4 regions of the Glutamicibacter sp. MOO4 genome follow, and region 1 is predicted to be linked to each of the others. Evidence: riboswitches for the same ligand, from Rfam matches in the RefSeq annotation. Region 1 holds a riboswitch; each other region holds the start of a gene.

Evidence for each region. Region 1 has a riboswitch for thiamine pyrophosphate ahead of AC1Z3F_RS09935 (ECF transporter S component). Riboswitches for the same ligand answer to the same signal wherever they lie in the genome.
Region 2: linked by a shared signal. The riboswitch ahead of thiM (hydroxyethylthiazole kinase) and the one ahead of AC1Z3F_RS09935 (ECF transporter S component) in region 1 are both predicted to bind thiamine pyrophosphate.
Region 3: linked by a shared signal. The riboswitch ahead of thiC (phosphomethylpyrimidine synthase ThiC) and the one ahead of AC1Z3F_RS09935 (ECF transporter S component) in region 1 are both predicted to bind thiamine pyrophosphate.
Region 4: linked by a shared signal. The riboswitch ahead of thiO (glycine oxidase ThiO) and the one ahead of AC1Z3F_RS09935 (ECF transporter S component) in region 1 are both predicted to bind thiamine pyrophosphate.

Annotation. Positions count from the first base shown of each region.
Region 1 covers NZ_CM167800.1:2,127,008-2,132,103, forward strand. The annotation lists gene AC1Z3F_RS09930 (ATP-binding cassette domain-containing protein) at 1-2,089, opposite strand, end outside; gene AC1Z3F_RS09935 (ECF transporter S component) at 2,086-2,706, opposite strand; TPP riboswitch at 2,772-2,896, opposite strand; gene AC1Z3F_RS09940 (DUF4235 domain-containing protein) at 2,971-3,222, shown strand; gene mnhG (monovalent cation/H(+) antiporter subunit G) at 3,311-3,712, opposite strand; gene AC1Z3F_RS09950 (MrpF/PhaF family protein) at 3,712-3,978, opposite strand; gene AC1Z3F_RS09955 (Na+/H+ antiporter subunit E) at 3,975-4,607, opposite strand; gene AC1Z3F_RS09960 (Na+/H+ antiporter subunit D) at 4,620-5,096, opposite strand, start outside.
Region 2 covers NZ_CM167800.1:3,023,349-3,028,444, reverse strand. The annotation lists gene AC1Z3F_RS14155 (aldehyde dehydrogenase family protein) at 1-624, opposite strand, end outside; gene AC1Z3F_RS14150 (hypothetical protein) at 714-2,249, shown strand; gene AC1Z3F_RS14145 (GntR family transcriptional regulator) at 2,246-2,611, shown strand; TPP riboswitch at 2,649-2,743, shown strand; gene thiM (hydroxyethylthiazole kinase) at 2,733-3,527, shown strand; gene thiE (thiamine phosphate synthase) at 3,520-4,161, shown strand; gene thiD (bifunctional hydroxymethylpyrimidine kinase/phosphomethylpyrimidine kinase) at 4,158-5,096, shown strand, end outside.
Region 3 covers NZ_CM167800.1:1,975,254-1,980,349, reverse strand. The annotation lists gene AC1Z3F_RS09255 (DEAD/DEAH box helicase) at 1-352, shown strand, start outside; gene thiC (phosphomethylpyrimidine synthase ThiC) at 471-2,213, opposite strand; TPP riboswitch at 2,209-2,318, opposite strand; tRNA gene AC1Z3F_RS09245 (tRNA-Thr) at 2,494-2,565, opposite strand; tRNA gene AC1Z3F_RS09240 (tRNA-Thr) at 3,085-3,156, shown strand; tRNA gene AC1Z3F_RS09235 (tRNA-Met) at 3,204-3,277, shown strand; gene AC1Z3F_RS09230 (GTP pyrophosphokinase) at 3,498-4,280, opposite strand; gene AC1Z3F_RS09225 (DUF2797 domain-containing protein) at 4,621-5,096, shown strand, end outside.
Region 4 covers NZ_CM167800.1:1,757,739-1,762,834, forward strand. The annotation lists gene AC1Z3F_RS08135 (ThiF family adenylyltransferase) at 10-1,167, opposite strand; gene AC1Z3F_RS08140 (thiazole synthase) at 1,167-1,985, opposite strand; gene thiS (sulfur carrier protein ThiS) at 1,988-2,233, opposite strand; gene thiO (glycine oxidase ThiO) at 2,230-3,357, opposite strand; TPP riboswitch at 3,355-3,459, opposite strand; gene AC1Z3F_RS08155 (GNAT family N-acetyltransferase) at 3,540-4,505, shown strand; gene AC1Z3F_RS08160 (mechanosensitive ion channel) at 4,589-5,096, opposite strand, start outside.

The DNA.
Region 1 (5,096 bases):
CAGCGAGGGTGCCGAAGTTTCCGACACCACGAGCCCGACGGGCCAAGGTCAACGTCGTAAATTCCTCAATCATCAGTCCCAGCAATCGCATTCCGGCTAATGCGCCGAGCACAAAACGATGCGGGACCTTAAGCTGTTGAGACAGTGCCCCGCCCAGATCACTCGGGTTGGTGGTGGCCAACAACAAGATGCATGGAATCGCCAAGGCGAAGGCCCGCAGCCCGGTGGCAATACCGCCCTGCAGCGAACCCTCGGTAATACTGAACAGTCCAAGCTGCGCATAGACTGCGCCACTATCTTGGCCAACCAGTGCAATACCCCACGCAGCAAAAAGCCCTGCCAGTAGCAGCGGCCACGCCCGTTTGAGGAACTTCAGCGGACTGAGACCGGCCAGTGGGAACAACACAACGCTGGCAACAACGATCACCAAAGCCGAGACTGCATCCAATGTACTGATCAAAGGCAACGTTGCGGTAGCCACGGCGCCCAGCTTGGCTAACGGGTTGATCTTAGCTAGCCAGCTATCGCCCACCGGAGCATCCAGTACCGGTCCCTTAGGCTTGGCCACGTCGCCGCTTGGCAGTGCAGCTAGATGAATCTGCTCAGCCTGCAAGACGCTGGCCAAATGTTCATCGTGAGTCACCGCAATGATCGCGGTGTCCTGCTCCAACTGAGCAACCAGCAGCTGCGCTAATTCACGCCACGTATTGGCATCCTGTCCGAAGGTTGGTTCATCAAGGATCAACACGTCTGGAGAAGCGGCTAACACGGTGCCTACGGATAGCCGACGTTTCTCTCCTCCGGAGAGCGTGAATGGGTTTGCGTCAGCAAGATGTTCCAGACCCAAGCGCACCAGCAGTGACTGCACTAACTGCTCAACTTGTTCCGGCTCGTATTTCAGTTCTCGCCCGCCAATGGCTTTGGCTCTTAACGGAGCAAAAGCTAGTTCTTCACGGACGGTTTGCGCCACAAATTGGTGCTCAGGTTCTTGGAACACTGAACCGATCCGACCAATCAGCGCACCAGCTTTCCAGCTAAACGGTGAGCTGCCAAGACCATTGGCTAGCTGCTCGCTTGCATCAAGCTGTCCTGCGACAGGAGCGAGCAAGCCACCAACGGTGAGTGCCAAGGTGGATTTACCTGCACCGTTTTCACCACGGATGACCGTTGCGGTGCCTGCGCGGACTTGTAGGGTAACCGGGCGGGTGCGCGGTGCTTGCTCAGCTCGGGCGCACACCAAGTCTTTGGCCTCCAGCAAGGTTCCTCCCGGCTGGAGTGTCACTTGTTGGATTTGTGGCAGGTAGCCGGGAACCCACAGACCGGCCGAAGCGAGTTCAGCGCGAAGCTGCTGATCCTCCATGAGCTGTTGCGGGCTCAGATCATGGGCTACTCCGCCACCTGGCTCAAGGACGATGATGCGGTCCATGTGCTGGGCCCAGACTTCCAACCGGTGTTCAACTACCAGCACGGTGGCCCCGCTGAGCTGTGCCGCATTAAGCACGGCATCGCGCAAGGGACCGATCCCCTCTGGGTCCACGTTGGCGGTCGGCTCATCAAGGAGCATCAATCCTGGCTGCATGGCCAAGATCCCGGCCAGAGCCAGTCGCTGTTTCTGTCCTCCGGATAGTTCTTGGGTCCGGTGGTCAAAGGAGAGCATGCCTAGACCTACAGCGTCCAATACTTCTGGGATGCGCTCACGGATCACCTCGGGATCTACAGCAAGATTCTCCGCACCGAAGGCGACATCATCAGCTACCCGGCTCTGCACCACTTGGGTCTCCGGGTCTTGCTGCATCAGCCCAACCGGGCGTTGGCGAGCAAAGGCATCTGCCCCGTCAATGAGTAGCTCCCCACGCATTTGCTGCGACTCGTCGACTTCCAACAACCCCGCCAGAGCATGTAGCAAGGTCGACTTTCCCGCACCGGAAGGACCAACAAGAAGTACTTTCTGGCCGGCCTGAATATTAAGGTCTAAATCGGAAACGGCGGGAGTTGTTCTTTCGGCATGCTGCCAGCTAAAACCACGCGCAGAAATCTCGGCGCCCCGCCGAGTTTGAGCGTCAGCGCCACGGTTAGCCAGCGAACTCATTTGGCGGCCAGTTTCCCGGACTCGAGGTGAGCACGGCGGCTAGCCAGTGCGCTCAGTGCACCGGTCTTAGCCAATCCACGGGTGGCCAGCCAAGACAGCAGACCAGCGATAATCAGTCCAGAGACGCCGGTGATCAGCACGTGCAAGATCTTTAGTGATGAGGTGTATTCCACGTAGTACGCCAGGATGTAGGCTTCGGAAATACCGGCGAAGATGCCGGTGAAAAAACCTGCAATGAGCGCAACGCTCAGGTTCCACTTGCGGTAGCGGAAGATGGCAAAGACCAATTCAGCACCAAGGCCCTGGACCAGCCCGGAAACGATGACGCTCAGACCGTAGTGAGATCCCAGCAATGCCTCGATAATGGCTGCCAGTAATTCGCAGAACACTGCTGCACCTGGTTTGCGGATGATCAGGGCACCGAGTACCGCTGGGAAGAGCCATACGCCAGTCAGCAGTGCAGCGGCAGGTGGGAAGGCAACAAAAGCTAGCGAGAACAGCGGCATGCCTGCGCTCCAAGCCCAGAAGATCACTCCTGAGGCTACGGCGATTACTGAGGCTACGACGATGTCGACAACGCGCCAGCTGGTTCGCTGTTTTGCTGCTACTTGGTTCATGGGTGGTCCTCCTATATTTAGGAGGGGAGATGTACGGACTGATGGCATAGTGCTACACCCGTCCGCATCCGAGATGCTCGACTTCCTTCGCCGGTACTAGCCGGAGCAGGTTCGAGGGTCTGCGATCTATCGCACTCTCAGCGTCTTGGCGACTTCTTTTTTGAAGTCTGACGCTCCCCTGTCGGAAAAATTACTGCTCCCCCACCTTACCGCAGGTATGCTGGGCAGAGGAAAGATAAGTTACGACGTTGAAGCGAGGGCAATATGAACACAGTACAGAAACTTGCCACCACCGGAATTTCGATTGGCGCCGGTTTGCTCGGCAGCAAGCTAGTTGATCAGCTGTGGAAGGGCGTCACCGGAAATAAGGCTCCCCGCAAGGGTAGCGAAGAAGCTGCTGAGGCTTCATTCCGTCAGGCGCTCGGATTCGCGATCTTCTCATCGATTGTCGCAGCGACCATCCAGGTCTTGGCAGACCGTGGCACCAACAAGGTTGTCGCACGGTTCAGCAAGTAGCTAATGCTCAAGGAACGGCCCACCAATGGTGGGCCGTTCCTTTTTGTTTTGTTCAGTTTTACACTGCTCAGTTTTTCACTGCTCAGTTTTACTTTGAGTCCTTCGACTCTTCGCTGGAGACTTCAACAGACGCGGTGGCCGGTGCGTCAGATACCGTGTCCACTACTTGCCTCAGTTCATCGGCGTAGAGAGATTGTTTGGCAGCGTGCTTGGTTCGGTAACCAGCGCGCCCAATCATATGTGCGGATACGGGAGCGGTCAGTAGCTGCATCCCCCAAGCCAGGAACAATACTGGAACCACACTCCAGCTACGCAAGTGAATTGCTAGCGCGGTGAAGATCAGCAGAAAGCCAAGTACTTGCGGTTTGGTGGCGGCGTGCATCCGAGTGAGCATGTCGGGGAATGAAAGCAGACCGATACCGGCAATCAGCGACATGAGGCAGCCGGTGATCAGTAGGACGGCGACAAGAATATCGAGGAACAATTCCATTAGGCGTTCCTCTGATCCGAGACGTACCGCGACACCGTAACCGAGCCAATGAAGCCCAAGGTGCACGCAACAACGACAAACAACAGGTAGTCGGTGTGGCGGTTGAAGACCATTTCCAAGCACAACGCCACGGAAATGATCAGCAGCATCACGTCCAAGGCTAAGACTCGGTCAAGAATCGAGGGGCCCTTGGCAACGCGGATCAAGCACGCAACGGTGGCTAGACCCAGCATGATGCCGCAAATCCACATCACGATTGTCATCATTTTTTGCCTCCTACTCGACCAAGAATTGGACCGCATTCGTGCTTGATTGCTTCAAATTCATCGTGGCTACCCATCGCCATGATCACTCGACGTTCAATGTCGCGCACCGCTTCGCGGGCCCGTTCCATGTCGGATCTCGATTCGATGTTGATGTAGTGCAAGTACAGCGTTGATGAGCGCCGGTCAACGTCGATAACAAATGATCCAGGAATCAGCGTCAGTACATGTCCCACCGCGGTGACAATCAAATCCGAGTCGGTACGCAACTCCACGGCGATCACTCCACTGCGGGTTTTCTTTCCCCGGAAGATCGCCAGTCGTGCCACTTGGAAACTTGCCACAAATACTTGACCGATGAACCAGATAAACAGTTCAAAGCAGTACCAGACGTTCACACGGCCCGAAAGGACCACCGGCGGTAGCGGGAAGAGCGTGACAATTATCAGCGCAACGATGACACCGAAGATCAGATTCGCCGGCGAGAAGTCTTGCCAGAGGGCTGCCCAGACAAAGATCAGCAACGCCAGCAGCGGCCATTCCTGTTTGAGTGTTGCCCGGTGACGGACACCAGAAGTATCAAGCGCATCATGGATACGCTGATCTCTGTGCTTCAGGTTTTTAGTCGACATCGTCCCCTCTAATCACAATGGCAAGATCGCACTGATATATGGTTCGCGAGCAATGAGCTCAGCTGCGACCCGTTCACAGAACTCGAAGATTGGTCCAGCAAATACGGTCAACGCAATGCCGGCTACAACGAGTGACGCGGTGGAATAGCGCATTCCCCACGGCAAAGAATCGGCTTCAAGCTCCTTGGCCAGTTTCAGACCCAATGCCGGATTTTGCGCTCCACCAGCAGCAGTCTCAATAGCTACTGAGGCGGCCTGTTCCACTAGTTCTTGGTTTGGAACTTCAGCATCGGTAGCGCGTCGCCAGAACACACGGGCCCAAACACGGATGATGGCCAGCAGCGTCAGCAAGCTAGTGAGCAGACCAGCGCCAACAACAATCCAGGTCAATGGGTCAGCATCCTGTACTGCGGCGTGCAGCAATCCGAACTTCCCCAGGAATCCGGAGAACGGTGGGATGCCGCCCAAGTTGATCGCGGGGATAAAGAA
Region 2 (5,096 bases), 900 kb from region 1:
GAAGATATGATCCCAGCGTGCCGCCAGCAATTCCGTAGCCGTATCTACTCCACCCTCAATGACAGCAAATACTCGCTCGTCGAGGTAGAGCGGAAGGAATTTGGCTAGGGCACCTGAAGTGGCCGGAGCAAGCTCTGAGGGTTTAACAACTGCCGCATTTCCTGCTGCAATGGCGGCCACTAGGGGTGCGAGTACAAGTTGCAATGGGTAGTTCCAGGCACCAACGATCAAGACAACACCCAGGGGGCGTGGCTCGATCTTGGCCATGGCCGGCTGAAGCGCCAGTGGCACCTTGACTGTGGTGCTGTCCATCCATTCGGCCAGATGCCTCAGCGCAAAATCAATCTCTGCGCGCACCACATCAACTTCAGCGAATTTGGCTTCGGTGGCACTCTTACCCAAGTCATCGTTTAATGCCTGCAGGAAGTCATCAAGATGCTCTTCAAGCATCTTCTCCAGTGCGCGTAGCTGTTGGATTCGGAAGCGACGCGGGTGGGTGATTCGAGTATCAGCTGAACGGCGCAGATGACTTAGTACCGAAGCGATACGTGAAGGATGCTCGTCCACCGGAGGAGCGGAATCGCCGACCGGTTCTGGCAACGGAGTGGAAGTAAACAGACCCATGATCTGAGCGTACGTTACTTGGCAGATTTTCTACCGATTAATTCTCAGGGAGATTCATTATGTATCAAGTGTTTGATACATTAAAACCTATGGATCAGATCTCGGCGAGCGCCTTATCGATAGCTATTGCGTCATCAGTAATCTACCTATGGTTACGCTCAGTAGCTGCACGCCGCGGATCCTCAGCGTTACTCAGGGCTCAATCACATTCATTCTGGTGTGCCCTGATTGCGTTTTTTGCCTCGACTTCTGGCGACCTATCTCGGGTTTGGTCCATTCAAGCACCATCAGAGTCACCGACAACGCGCGTCATCATTGCACTGAGTGCCGCCGGTTGGCTGACTTTGGTCTACGTCATCGGGTTGTTTACTTGGCCTGGAGAACTGCGCTCAGTTCGCGTCGCATCTTTGGAACCACGCACGTTGACCACACCCTTTCCACGTAAGCTAGGTGCCCTAGTTGGCTCACTGGCAATCTTTGCATGTTGCATGTTGTGGCCGATATCCCGGGTCGCCGGCCACATCCCTGAAGGCAAAAGTACTGAATCCTCAGCGGCTGACTTCGAAGACGCAGTTGCGCCAACATGGGACAGCACATCCGGGTGGATTTCAGGCGCTGAAGTAGCTCCACTGTTTGCGCTGTGTATTTTCGCGGTTTTACTGGCCACTGCCGTGATCAGTGCAATCATCCTCAAACGCAGGCCCTTAGCCGGGATCTCCGCAACCCAAAACCAAGAACTACGCTCAATTTGGCTCAACCGGTTGCTACGAAATTGTGGTTGGCTGATGACCAACATCATCGGTGCCGCAATCACCTACGCCGATCCGGTTCTGAGTTCCGGGTGGAACAACGTGTCCATGTTTGCCGTCTTGGCTTTGGGCTTCGTGCTATTCGTCTGGGCTCCAAAGCATGCCGCACCGGAGGCCAATAGCCTGCGTAGCACCGCCTTCGCCCGGATGCGCAGCCACACGCTATCCGTATCCTATTTTGCGAATACGTTCTTGATTATCGCCGCGTTGATTATCTGGCTTGCGGCCAGTGAACTCGTTGGTCAAACGCCAGAGCCATTCGGTGAAGCCGGAGCCCGTGCTGTTGGCGCTTCCTTTGCGCTGCCATGGTCAGCGGCGGCGGTAGTCCTGTACCTAGTAATCTCTGCCGGCTTCGCGCTCTATGCACATTCACGAGCAAAGCTGGGGGCACTTTCTGAACCGAAGAGCCAAAATCTTCCGGTTTGGGTGTACACGATTGCAGCGCTGTTCATCGTCAGCGGGAGCATCTTGCTTTACACCCCACAAACACTGAGCTCAGGGGCACAACAGCTACTCTCGCCATGGGTCACTTCGGCAATAATCCTGGGAATGTTGGTAGCCGCGGCCGGTTACTTCTGGTGGATCCGACGTTGCGCAGTCCCTTGGGACCTCACGGACGAACAGGAAATCTGGTATCGGCAAATCTTGGAGTTCCGAGCCTTACGAGTGCTCTGCAGTGCGTTTTTCCTCTTGCCGGGCTTGGTCTCTTCCGATGAGCCAGCGGTGCTAGCCATAGGCGTTGGGCTCTTCTGCATCCCCGCCTTACTAGTGGTCAATCGCCCGAAGGCGCGCCTGACCACGAGCGTGCGCGCATGAGCACCCAGATCACGGTAGATCTTGAGGCGGCTACCGCTCCTTATGAGCAGATCCGTTCGCAGATCGCGTCGCTGATTAACCTCGGCGAATTAGTGGCGGGTAGCAAGCTACCCACGGTCAGGGCGTTGGCCACAGATCTTGGGGTAGCGGCCGGAACAGTCGCTCGTGCCTATAAGGAGCTGGAAGCCGAAGGGCTCATTTCTTCAAGACGCAGGGCCGGAACGATAGTTAATGAACGCGCTACACCCATCGAAGAGCATGAAGATCTGGTGGCGGCGGTAGACCACCTTTGGAAGCTAGCGGCAGCGCAACATGTCGATGCGGCGACACTTAAAGCGTTAGTGGCGCGACGTGAACGTTAAGAATTTGTTCTAGGCATTGCTACTGCGTACGCTCTAAATCAGTGACACGGGGTGTCGGAGAAGCCGACTGAGATGAAACCCGTCGAACCTGATCTAGTTCACGCTAGCGGAGGGATGTCGCATGACTCTGCCTACCGTTGCCCAAAAATACCGGCAACACTCCCCTTTAGTTTTTTGCCTGACGAATACCGTCGTCACCAATTTCACCGCCAATGTCCTACTGGCTTCCGGCGCTTCACCAGCTATGACTAATCTGCCTGGCGAAGCTGGCGGGTTTGCTGCTTTTGCTTCTGCAGTGCTGGTGAATCTAGGGACTCCAAGCACCGAGCAAATGGTTGCCATGGAAGAATCGGTACTCTCGGCGAGCGCAGCAGGCACCCCGTGGGTATTGGATCCTGTGGCCGTCGGCGCCCTGTCGGTACGCACCGACTTCGCCCGGCGCATAGTTCAAGAACACCCCACCTTGATCCGTGGAAACGCTTCGGAAATCCTCGCCTTGGCGGGCAAGGATTCAAGCGGCCGAGGTGTTGACGCAGCAGATACCGTGCAGGCGGCCCTCGACGCAGGACGTGAACTGGCACAAGAACACGGCTGCGTTGTTGCTATCTCCGGCGAAGCCGACGCGATCATCGACGCTACCCGTACCGTACTGGTACACACCAACGGCATCGGACTGACCAGAATTACCGGTGGCGGATGCGCACTAGGTGCCTTTAACGCTGGCATGCTCGCGGTGCACGAGGACCCCTTTGAAGCCTCCATTGCCGCCCACGGTTTTTATGGCCTGGCCGCCGAAAAGGCACTGGCCGCAAGCACCGGCCCGGGAAGCTTTGCCGTGGCATTCATTGATGCGCTGGCCGCCACGGAACCCGAAGAATTACAGACTTTGAAGTACGAGGAACTGAACCATGGATAATATCGGCGCCTACCTAGTAGCCAACACCGCCAGCTGCACTCCACGCACCACCCTGGAAGTTATCCAAGGAGCAGTGGCCGGCGGCATCGAATGGATTCAGCTGCGGGCCAAGGATGAGACTGCCCGCGAATTCTTTGAACTGTCCTGCGCTGCAGCCCAACTAACCAAGGGCAAAGCCAAACTATTGATCAATGACCGGATTGACGTCTTCTTAGCTGCCCGCGCTGCCGGAGCTGCGGTCAACGGTATCCATATCGGGCAAAAAGACATTCCGGTGCGACTTGCACGAGAGATTATCGGCGAAGGCATCATCGGTTTGAGCGCTTCCACCGATGAACAACTGGCACAGGCAAATCTCGAAGCAGAGGTCATCGACTACTTGGGTGTTGGTGCAGTGCGTGCCACTCCTACCAAAAAGGATCACCCAACCCCGTTGGGTCTTGACGGTTTTATCCGTGCAGCATCCTTGACCGAACTACCGTGTGTAGCCATCGGCGCCATTACCGCTCAGGACGCAGCTGCGATTCGCGCTGGCGGAGGGTCGGGCCTAGCGGTAGTTCGTGCCATCTGTAATGCCGAGGATCCACAAACGGCCAGCGAGCAGCTAGTTTCAGCGTGGACGGTGGCACAGTGAATAATATTCTCTCAATTGCCGGCTCTGATCCTTCCGGTGGCGCCGGCATTCAGGCGGATCTAAAAGCCATTGCCGCTAACGGTGGTTATGGCATGTGCGTGATTACGGCATTAACCGCGCAGAACACCCAAGGGGTCAGCGCAGTACAAGCCATTGATCCCGGCTTTGTCTTAGCCCAGTTGGAATCCATTAGCGCTGATATACAGATTGACGCCATCAAGATTGGCATGCTGGCCAATGCTGAAGTAATCCGCGCGGTCAGTAGCTGGCTGGATACCGTAGATGCGCCGGTAGTTCTAGACCCGGTGATGGTAGCCACGAGCGGAGACCGATTACTAGAAGATGAGTCGGCACTCGATTCACTGCTGGACCGCGCCTGCGTCATCACCCCTAACCTACTTGAGCTAGCAAGCTTGCTACGCGAGCCAGCGGCCACACAATGGCCACAAGTCCTAGAGCAGGCACAGCGACTGGCCGCCAAGCACGACGTTCTGGTTTTGGCCAAGGGCGGACACCTGGCTGGAGACTTCTGCCCCGATGCGCTAGTTGGGTCCACTGGAGTGCTGGCCGAGTTCAGCAGCCCCCGACACCAAACCAAAAACACCCACGGCACCGGCTGCACCCTCTCCAGCGCCTTGGCTACTATCTACGCCACCGACGGTGACTGGGTCCAGGCTCTTGAGAAGTCCAAGGCCTATCTGGTGCGCGCTATCGGCGCAGCCGATCAACTCACTGTGGGTAGCGGGCATGGCCCGGTGAACCACTTTGTAGACTTCTTCAGCGACGCAGATCCCATGCAAGAGTGGTGGCAACAAATTGATGGACTGCGCGGATCCATTGATGGGTTGGAATTCATTACTCAGTTATCTGATGGGACACTGGCCTCAGCAGACTTTGAGTACTACCTGTCCCAAGATGCCCTGTATCTTAAGCGT
Region 3 (5,096 bases), 150 kb from region 1:
TGGCTTCGATTCTTCGGAAATCGGTGGCATTGAGATCCGTTCGGATCACACCTTGGTTGAACTGCCAGCAGAGCTGAGCAAGGACCAGTGGCGTGCACTGTCCAAGACCCGCATCGGCGGCGAGCTGATCAGCATGGAGCTTGACTCCGGCCGTAAGCCACGCGACGACGATGACAACGATCGTGGCGGCGACCGTGGCGGCTTCCGCGGTGGAGACCGTGGCGGTTTCCGCGGTGGAGACCGTGGCGGTTTCCGCGGCGGACGCGGTGGCGGCGAAAAGCGCTTCGGTGGCCGTGGCGGCGACAAGCGCTTCAGCGACTCGGGCCGTAGCGGTGGACGTCGCGACTACTAAGTCGACGCTCCTAAGCTAACTAGCTAAAAGCACAACACAACGCCCCTGGAACAAACCGAAAGGTTTGATCCAGGGGCGTTGTGTGTTTCTCCAAGATGCTTGTTCCAGCAGCCAGCTATTACTGGGCTGCGCTGCCTACCGGAATCTCATCTCCTAGATAAACTTTTCCGCCGCTCTCCAAGAACTCTCTACTCTTTTCTGCCATGCCTGCCAACGCCGCTTGAGCCTCCGTAGAACCGTATTCATCACGGATATCTTGGGAGATCCGCATGGAACAGAATTTTGGTCCACACATCGAGCAGAAGTGTGCGGTCTTGGCTGGTTCTGCGGGCAAAGTCTCGTCATGGAATTCTTGAGCCGTGACGGGATCTAAACTCAGCGAGAACTGGTCATTCCAGCGGAACTCAAAGCGTGCCTTACTCAGCGCATCATCGCGCGCACTGGCACCCGGGTGCCCCTTGGCTAAGTCGGCGGCGTGAGCTGCAATCTTGTAAGTGATAACACCGGTCTTTACATCGTCACGGTTAGGCAATCCCAGATGTTCCTTGGGTGTGACATAACAAAGCATGGCTGTGCCATATCGAGCGATCTCCGTAGCGCCGATGGCGCTGGTGATGTGGTCATAGCCCGGAGCGATATCGGTAACCAGTGGGCCCAGTGTGTAGAAGGGCGCACCATCACACAACTCCTGCTGGCGTTCAACATTCTCCCGGACCTTATGGAATGGAATATGTCCCGGTCCCTCAACCATGACCTGTACGTCGTACCTCCAGGCCCGCTTGGTCAGCTCAGCTAGGGTATCTAGCTCAGCGAACTGCGCGGCGTCATTGGCATCAGCAATGGAGCCGGGACGAAGCCCGTCACCCAGTGAGAAAGCAACGTCGTACTGTGCGAAGATTTCGCAGAGCTCATCAAAGTGCGTGTACAAGAAATTCTCTTCGTGATGTGCCAAGCACCAGCCGGCCATGATGGACCCACCGCGCGAGACAATGCCGGTAACCCGGTTGGCAGTCAAAGGAACATAACGCAAGAGCACGCCAGCGTGAATGGTCATATAGTCCACGCCCTGCTCACACTGTTCAATGACGGTATCGCGGAAGATCTCCCAGGTCAGTGCGTTGGCTTCGCCATTGACCTTTTCCAAGGCTTGGTAGATGGGCACCGTTCCGATGGGCACCGGTGAATTGCGGATGATCCACTCACGAGTGGTGTGGATGTCATCACCGGTGGATAGATCCATGACGGTGTCTGCACCCCATTTGGCGGCCCACTGCAGCTTGGATACTTCTTCAGCAATCGAGCTGGTCACCGCAGAGTTGCCGATATTTGCATTGATTTTCACCAAGAAGGCTTTGCCGATAATCATCGGTTCAGATTCCGGGTGATTGATATTGGACGGAATGATTGCTCGCCCGGCCGCCAGCTCGCTGCGCACCAGTTCTACATCGCACTCTTCGCGAACCGCCACATATCGCATTTCAGGGGTGATCACCCCAGCTCGTGCGTAGTGCATTTGGGTTACTGTGGCCCCCTGAACTGCACGTAGTGGTGGCGCCGTGCGTCCGGCCCATTCATCGCTGGCAGTTCCTCGGCGGACCGCTGAGCGCCCGTCATCGTGCAGATTGCGTTCGCGGCCTTCATAGACCGCAACGTCTGCTCGTTCCATGATCCACGGTTCCCGAAAAGGATTCAGTCCCTGAGTTGGTTCGCTACCTGGACCACTGGTGCGATACACCCGTAGCGGTTCATTTGGCTGGCCGTTGGGGGAGTCCGCAAGTTGAATTTGCGTGACGGGAACTGAGATCCCTTCCGATTCGCGGAACGCGAGAGAGTGGGCAGGATGTTGTTCAAATTGTTCCATTGAGAAACTCACTTCCTTCGCCGGCATTACCCGGACAGGTTCAACGGTCGCGGACGGCGATAGCCCGATCTCAGCCCTTGCCATGGGGCTCCCGTGTGGTCGGAGACGACACTAGCATGAAAAAATCGGCGCACAAGAATGGGCGCCAAAATTTGACGCTAGGTCTGAGCGTTGGAAGTGGAAGATGGGGGAGAAGCGAAGTGGCAGCGGGGCCCAAGAAAATAAGTCCAGATAGACGAAAAGAGAGACAATCTGAATTCAGATTGTCTCTCTTATTTCGAGCCCCCTGCCGGAATCGATCCGGCGACCTCGTTCTTACCAAGAACGCGCTCTACCACTGAGCTAAGGGGGCAACGAGTAAATACTCTACACAGGTTTTTGGCGATTTCAAAATCCGTAACGAGTTTGTAGCTGACGTCACAAGACCCCTACTCAAGTAGGAAAAACGCGGCAGGGGATCGGTTGCTCGATGGTGTTCTAAACGCGGGTAGTCTGCGCCGCGAAAAATGGCAGACCTCGCACATGTTGATATTTACCTCTTTTGACTGCGAAGCATCAAGATGTACGGATGTTTTGTTGTTGGAAAAGTGATTTTCACTGACTCAAGCGGCAGGAAAGTGGCACCGCTTGGTCGTTAGAAAAGGAACTCGTGCAGCGCTTTCCGAAGGCTGGAAATTACCAAATTGACCACTACTAATGCTCCAGTGAGCATCGTCACCTATGCGCTTTTGTGCCAACCTTCGTTCCATGTCAGCACTACGTCTTCTAGAAACATGCGTTGACTTGGGGTAACGCGACGCGGTCCGAAATTCATTGGAGGCGAATGACGATTTTTCTTTGTGCCCAAAGCCGTGTAGAGTATTTACTCGTTGCCCCCTTAGCTCAGTGGTAGAGCGCGTTCTTGGTAAGAACGAGGTCGCCGGATCGATTCCGGCAGGGGGCTCTGAGTGAGAAGTAGTCTTGGCTTCTACTGGATTGCTTCTCACTTGTGGCGGCGTAGCTCAGCTGGTTAGAGCGCACGACTCATAATCGTGAGGTCCCGGGATCGAGTCCCGGCGCCGCTACAGATTTGGCCCCGAAATTCATTGAATTTCGGGGCTTTTTCATGCTCAAAATCGAATCCTAGTGCCGTAGGTGGGACCTAGGTGTACCTCGAAAGTACCCCCGACGTCACGTCACGGATATCGGCCCCAGTTCAGAGTGTAGCGAGCAGTGCAATACAGGAACGGCCACCTACCGCATCGCAATGCGATGATGTAGGTGGCCGTTGTTTAGTTGGTGCGTCTAGAGGCTGGCGTCGTTGGGACCGATTGCACCCTTATGCGCCTGGTCGCCACTATTCGAAGCTTCCTTGGCCAGCATGAGTAGCCCTTGGATCACATCAGAATCCATATCTTGCCCATCGGGTTGTTCATTGTTGGCATCGTGACCATGAACCTCGGTGTGAAGCCGTTGCATCTGCATATCCAGTTTGGTTGCAATAGCTGCAGCGTCTGCCAGCTCGCTAGCTAGGTGGGCTGGAACTTCACCTTCGTACTTGTAGAAGATCTTGTGCTCTAGGCTGGCCCAAAAATCTTGGGCAATAGTGCGGATCTGCAGCTCTACGATCACGTTGACCGGACCGTCAGAGAGGAATACCGGAATCTCAACGATCGCGTGAACACTCTTGTAGCCGCTTGGCTTAGGGTTCTTGATGTAATCCTTGATTTGAATGACACGGATATCGTTTTGTGCAGTCAAGGTATTGAGTACCTTGTAGATGTCCTTGACGAAGCTGCACGTGATTCGAACGCCAGCGATGTCACTGATGTTTTCCCTGATCGCGGTGAGCGAGGGGTGAATCTTTCGCTGGCTCACCTTGCGCATGATGCTCTCTGGAGTTTTCACCCGCGAAGTGATGTGTTCAATCGGATTGTACTTATGAAGATAAAGAAACTCTTCGCGCAAGATGGAGACCTTGGTTAGGACCTCATCGACTGCAAACTGGTACTCCATCATGAACCGTTGGAATTGAAGGCGGAACGCCTGCGTAATTTCCTGTAGTTCGCCAGGGGCGAGGTTTGCCACCGACGGCAGCGAAACAACGCCAGGTGGGTCTTCTTGATACGGCGTAGAAATCGTAAATCACCTCTACATGTTGTGGCTATGTCAAAGGACATGAGCGCTCTCTATTTCAAGGTTAGGTCAGCAGTCTAAGAATTTGGCCAGAAGACCTCGGGAATCTATCGGGGACTAGTACTTGCTCGCCTCGATTGGGGGAGCAAAGCACAAGTACTTTGAGCTGTATGGTTCCTTGCTGGTGGCCTAAGGTTGGAAGGGCTACTTCAGAAAGGTCTTGATGGAATTCCCCAGCGCTTCACGGCAGCTATGTCATGGCATTAGCTTCTCTCAGCATGAACCCGCGCCCATGCTTCGACTGCGCACAGCTGACCAGTGGAAGACCGAATATCTTGAGTTGAACCGCTCGCTGAGCATGGATGTCGGAGAACTGAAGTTTTGCCTGGGCTATATCACTATGAATCGTGATGGTTCCCGCAACACCTTGCCATGCCCCAAGACCAAAGCACTACGCACCGGCACCCAATGCGATAGCTGCCGCCGGTTAGACCACTCCAAGTTCATGCACCAGTTCCATAAGACCGGGGAAGCCCCGGAGGGAATGCGCAAATACCTTGAACAGCCGCACTTCCTCTACGTCGCTAGTTTTGCCCATGGTGCGACCAAGGTTGGAACTACTTCCACACAGAGCAAGTGGACTCGACTGGCTCAGCAGGGCGCCGTCATAGCGCGCTATATTGCTCGCGCCAATGATGGTACAGCAATTCGTGTACTTGAAGATCTGGTCACCGTGCACGTTGCGCTCACCCAACAAGTCCGGCAGAA
Region 4 (5,096 bases), 370 kb from region 1:
CATTGACTACTAGTAACTAATTTTTTCGCCTTCTACCTGCAAATGCCAGGCTAGGGTTCCGCCGGCAAGACTGTAGAGGCGGCAAGATTCTGGAAGTACCTTGGCAGCAATTTCTACTGCCTGCTGGGAGCGGACTCCGGTCTTGCACACCATGACTACGGTCGGGGCCTCGGCAGGAATTGTGTGCACAGCCTCATCGCGCACCTTCGCCAGCGGTAAGTGAATACTTCCCGGAATGGCTACGATGTCCCGCTCCCACCCCTCGCGAACGTCTACTAAGAGAACTTCCTGTTCTTGCAGCATTGATTGGAGTGCTGTGACCTCTAACTGGGCTACTGGTTTTTCTACTGCTTTTTCTACTGTGCAAGCAACTGGCTGATAGTCCCCTAGCTCAGTGACTTTAGTACGTTGCGGATCAAGTGAAAATCCTAAGGTTCGCACACTGGCCGACAGCGCATCGTAGAGCCAGAGCTTGCCGGAGAGCGTTTCTCCAACTCCGGTAATGAGTTTGAGCGCTTCGGTGCTCATCACTGAACCGACTACTCCGCATAACGCTCCGAAGACTCCACCTTCGGCGCAGCTGGGCACCGAATCAGCATCCGGAATTTCGGGAAAGAGGTCCCGCAGCATCGGACCGGTACGCGGATCAAAAACCGAAACCTGACCAGAAAATTGGTACAGCGTTCCCCAGATCAATGGCGTACCGGTAATTTCTGCTGCGTCTGAGGCAAGGTACCTGGTGGCGAAGTTATCGCTACCGTCGATAACTAAGTCGTAGTCGGTGAAGAGTTCAATAGCGTTGTCTTTGCTCAGCTTTTGATCAATGGCTTCCACCTTGACATCACTGTTGTGTTCTAGAGCTATTCTGGCCACCGAGTGGACCTTGGGATTACCAATATCGGTTTCACGATGAATGATCTGACGCTGAAGATTAGATATTTCAACACTGTCGTCATCTAGCACCCCTATATGTCCAATGCCGGCCGCGATGAGATAACTGGCGATGGGACTGCCTAATCCTCCGGCTCCAATGATCAGTACTTTGGCGTTGAGGATTCGCCGTTGGCCTTCTTCGCCTACCCCAGGAAGTGTGAGGTGTCGCGAGTAGCGTGCAAGCGCACCGGCTTCAAAATCTGTTGCCGGTTCACACAATGCAGGGCGAGTCATTAGAACTCACCGACCAGCGTTTGCATCATGCCTTCTTCAGGTGAGGAGGCCAGTGCGGTATCGCGCTTGGGGATTCGGCCGGCCAAGTATGCCGCCCTACCGGCTTTAACTCCGTCGCGCATTGCGGCGGCCATCAGTGGAGCATTGTGCGCCCGGGTCACTGCGCTAGCTAGCAGTACTGCATCGCAGCCAAGTTCCATGGCAAGCGCCGCATCCGAGGCGGTACCCACCCCTGCGTCAAGAATGACTGGAACGTTGGAACGCGAAACTATGGTGGAAATATTGTGTGGATTCAGGATCCCCAAACCTGAGCCAATGGGTGCGCCAGCAGGCATGATTGCAGCAACTCCCGCATCCTGCAAGCGTTGGGCCAGGGCGGGATCATCATTGGTATAGGCAAAAACCTCAAAGCCATCAGCCACTAACTGTTCGGTGGCCCAATAGAGTTCCAATGGATCAGGTAGCAGCGTGTCCTCATCAGCGATGACTTCCAGCTTGATCCAGTTGGTTTCTAACGCTTCGCGGGCCAGCTGTGCGGTGAGCACGGCGTCGCGTGCGGTGAAGCATCCAGCGGTATTGGGCAAAGCAATCACATCATTGCGTTGCAGCAACTCATAAACGTTGCCTGAACCGGATGCTGAAAAATGGCGGATGGCTACCGTGGTGAGTTCTGTCCCGGAAATTTGAAGTGCACTTTCCAGCGTGGACAGCGAGGTAGCACCTCCGGTACCTAGGATCAGGCGTGAGGAAAAAGTTCGGCCAGCAACAACAAATGGGTCCGTGGTTGCGTTAAGTTCTGTAAGCTCGTGCGCGTCCATGTTCAGCCTCCCTGTGCTGCCGTGACGAGTTCGATTGTGTGCCCGCTCTGCACCGCAAATCCGTTCCACGAGCTACGCGGCACCACTGCCCCGTTGACCGCGGCGGCCAGTCCAAGTTTGCTACCGTCAATGGCTTTGGAATCTTTGTCTAGTTCCTTGCCGATGTGTCTGGCGATGAATTCACGCAGGGACAATCCTGCGTCCACCTGAACGGGTTGGTTATTAACCGTGATGCTGATTGAAGTCATGAACTTTGCTCCAAAAGTGTGTCGGATGAGTAGGTAGGGAAACGGTACGGGTCAACGTCCTTGAGCATCGCACTGGCCGGCAGGTGCTCTGTCAGGTCAGCGGTGAGCGTTGATCCCAACGGGCTAAGTAGCACTCCGTGACGTGAATAGCCGGTGGAGATCACCAGCCCTGGATCTATTCGACCGATTAGCGGGCGGTCATCGGCAGTTGCCGGACGAGCTCGGGCAATGACCTCGTTCAGTGAGCAATCAGAGATGCCGGGAACAAGTCTGCGAGCGTTATCCAACAAGTTGTACATGGCGCCAACGTTGACTTGTGGATTCCCGTCTTCGCGCACGCTGGCTCCGAGAACAAGACTTCCGTCTTTGCGCGGAACCAGATAGACATTTTCTCTGTGCACGATGCCTCGAATAATTCGGGTCACTAATGCAGGGCCGGGTGGGCCTTGGATCCGCAGGATGTCACCATAAACCGGGCGTACGGGAGCTGGTTGAACTCCCCTAACCGTTCCTAGGGCAGTACAGAGAATTGTTTGCTCTGCTTCCAGTCTTGTACCTGAAGACGTCAGCACGGCCGTGGTTTGATTCTTGTCATCCTTGATCACTTCAACACACTGTTCAAGCACGAGATCCGACTGGAAATACTCCAGAAGAATTCGTACCACCGAGCGAGGGTCAATTTGATGATCATCCTCGCAAAGCACCGCACCAGCAATGTTTCTGGCCAGCGCAGGCTCTAGGTTTCGCGCTTGGCTGGGCAAGAGCTTTTGAGCTGACAGGCCTAAGGAAGTTTGTAATTCCACCAGCTCGTGTAGGGCTTCACGGTCCGCGGGTTCTGCCGCCACCACCAAGGTTGAGCTTGTCAGATAGTCGGGACGCTGGCCCGAGATCGCTTGAATCCTGTTCACAAAATCTGGATAGCTCTTGTTGGAGGCGGCCAACATCTGATGCAGTGGTCCTTGGCCCCAGACGGTTTCTGCTGCCGGCGCCAACATTCCTGCGGCAGCATGGCTGGCGCCTTGGCCGGGTGAAGGATCAATAATGCAGACAGTGTGCCCGCGCGAGCTGAGCTCAAACGCTGTGGCTAGGCCGATGATTCCGGCACCAACGATGTTGACATGCATAGGCGCACGCTTCCTTCCTACGGCGGCATGACCCGCATCAGGTATAGCGGTCGGCTCAGTGCCCTCTCAGCCTGGTCGATTCAGGCTCCCGCGGAGATGTTGCGATTATAAGCATGACCCAGCTCATAAAAGCGAACTACGGCGGACTTTGTTCCGTCATCTTCTGTGATGTACTTACAAACATGTCGCTTCCGAAGTATCCCGCTGAATTGGTTGCTGGTTCCACGTTGTTGGAAACCATCGTTGAGTTTGAGCAGCAGCTACTGTCTCCTACGATTCGCAACAACCCTGACCAGCTGAGTCTTCTATTGCACAAGAACTTTGGTGAGATTGGAGCCAGCGGACGTACCTACAACCGAGAACAGATTCTTAGATTGTTGGTCGCTGAGGATTCTGGTGGCAGCGCAGGACAGGTTCATGACCCTGTTGGTACACAACTGTCAACAAACCTTGTGTTGCTCCGGTGGTCCACCTTCGGTCACAGGGCAAGTCATCGCACTTCTCTGTGGTTCCACGATCAGGGCCGCTGGCAAATGCTCTTTCACCAAGGAACACTGAGCGCAACGGCAACCGACAAAGAACGCGATACCACCAATGCGCAAGTAGAAACTACCGGTGATGAAATTAGCGTTCGAAAGCTCAGGGCGTCAGATGCCGACGCGGTTTTTGAAGCCTTTACCTCTGATGCACTAATGCATCGTCAAGGTGAGGCCAGCACTCCCGCTAACGCCCGTAAACATGTTGGCGCCCTACTAGCTGATTGGCGACGTCAATGTCCGTTGGCCATCACGAAGAACGGGCGATTGATTGGCTTAGTTTGCGCCACCTTAGATTCAAGTAACAAGAATGCTTGGATTTGGTATTGGATGCATCAGGCATTTAGAGGGCAGTCACTGACTACTCGGGCTGTGGCCACCCTGGCGAATTATCTCTTTGAAGAGCAGGACATTTACCGCGTGGAGTTAGGGTTACGCGCAAATAACCCAGGTTCCCGCCATGTCGCTGAAAAGAACGGTTTTCTGCGTGAGGGTATTGAGCGGGGCAAATTCCTAATTGACGGTGAGCGTATTGATGTTTTTACATACGCACGACTTCGGGATGATCCAGTCCCGTCTGTAGTTCCATTGCCGTTGAACCTAACTGAGTAAGTTCAACGGCACGTAAAAAGTCGTGAAATCCATAGCGGATTCCACGACTTTTTATTTTGTCCCTGATGTTTTGATCTAGCTGGTTAGATGCCAGGCGTCGTAGGTGGAGTCGTCGGTGGTGCTGGTGGAGCCGGCGGTGCCGGCGGCGCCGAACCTGGCTCGTTGGAGACGACCTTGTCGGTATCAATCTTGTTCAGCGTACGAGCCGCTGCGTCACGTCCACCGAGGCCGAAGGCCAGCGCTGCTGCAAGAGCTGCGCCGATGACAATTGCGCCGAAGGCCATGTTGATGATTGAGTCAGCAATGCCCATGTACTTCAGACCCATTGCTACGAACAATGCGATTGCGGTGTAGCGGATGATCTTCGAAGCCGTGGTTTCACCCAAGAACTTGCCGATCACGTTGGCAATGACAAAACCTGCTGCGATGATTGCTGCGCCGAAGAGGATCTTGCCACCGAGGCTCAGAATCTCGTTGAGGATGTTGGTTATTGCTGGGAAGTTCAGCATCTGGGCTGCCATCACGCCGAAGAACAGAATAATGGCGATCTTGACAATTCCAGCGATGATTCCCGATGCGCTCTTGCCGTCT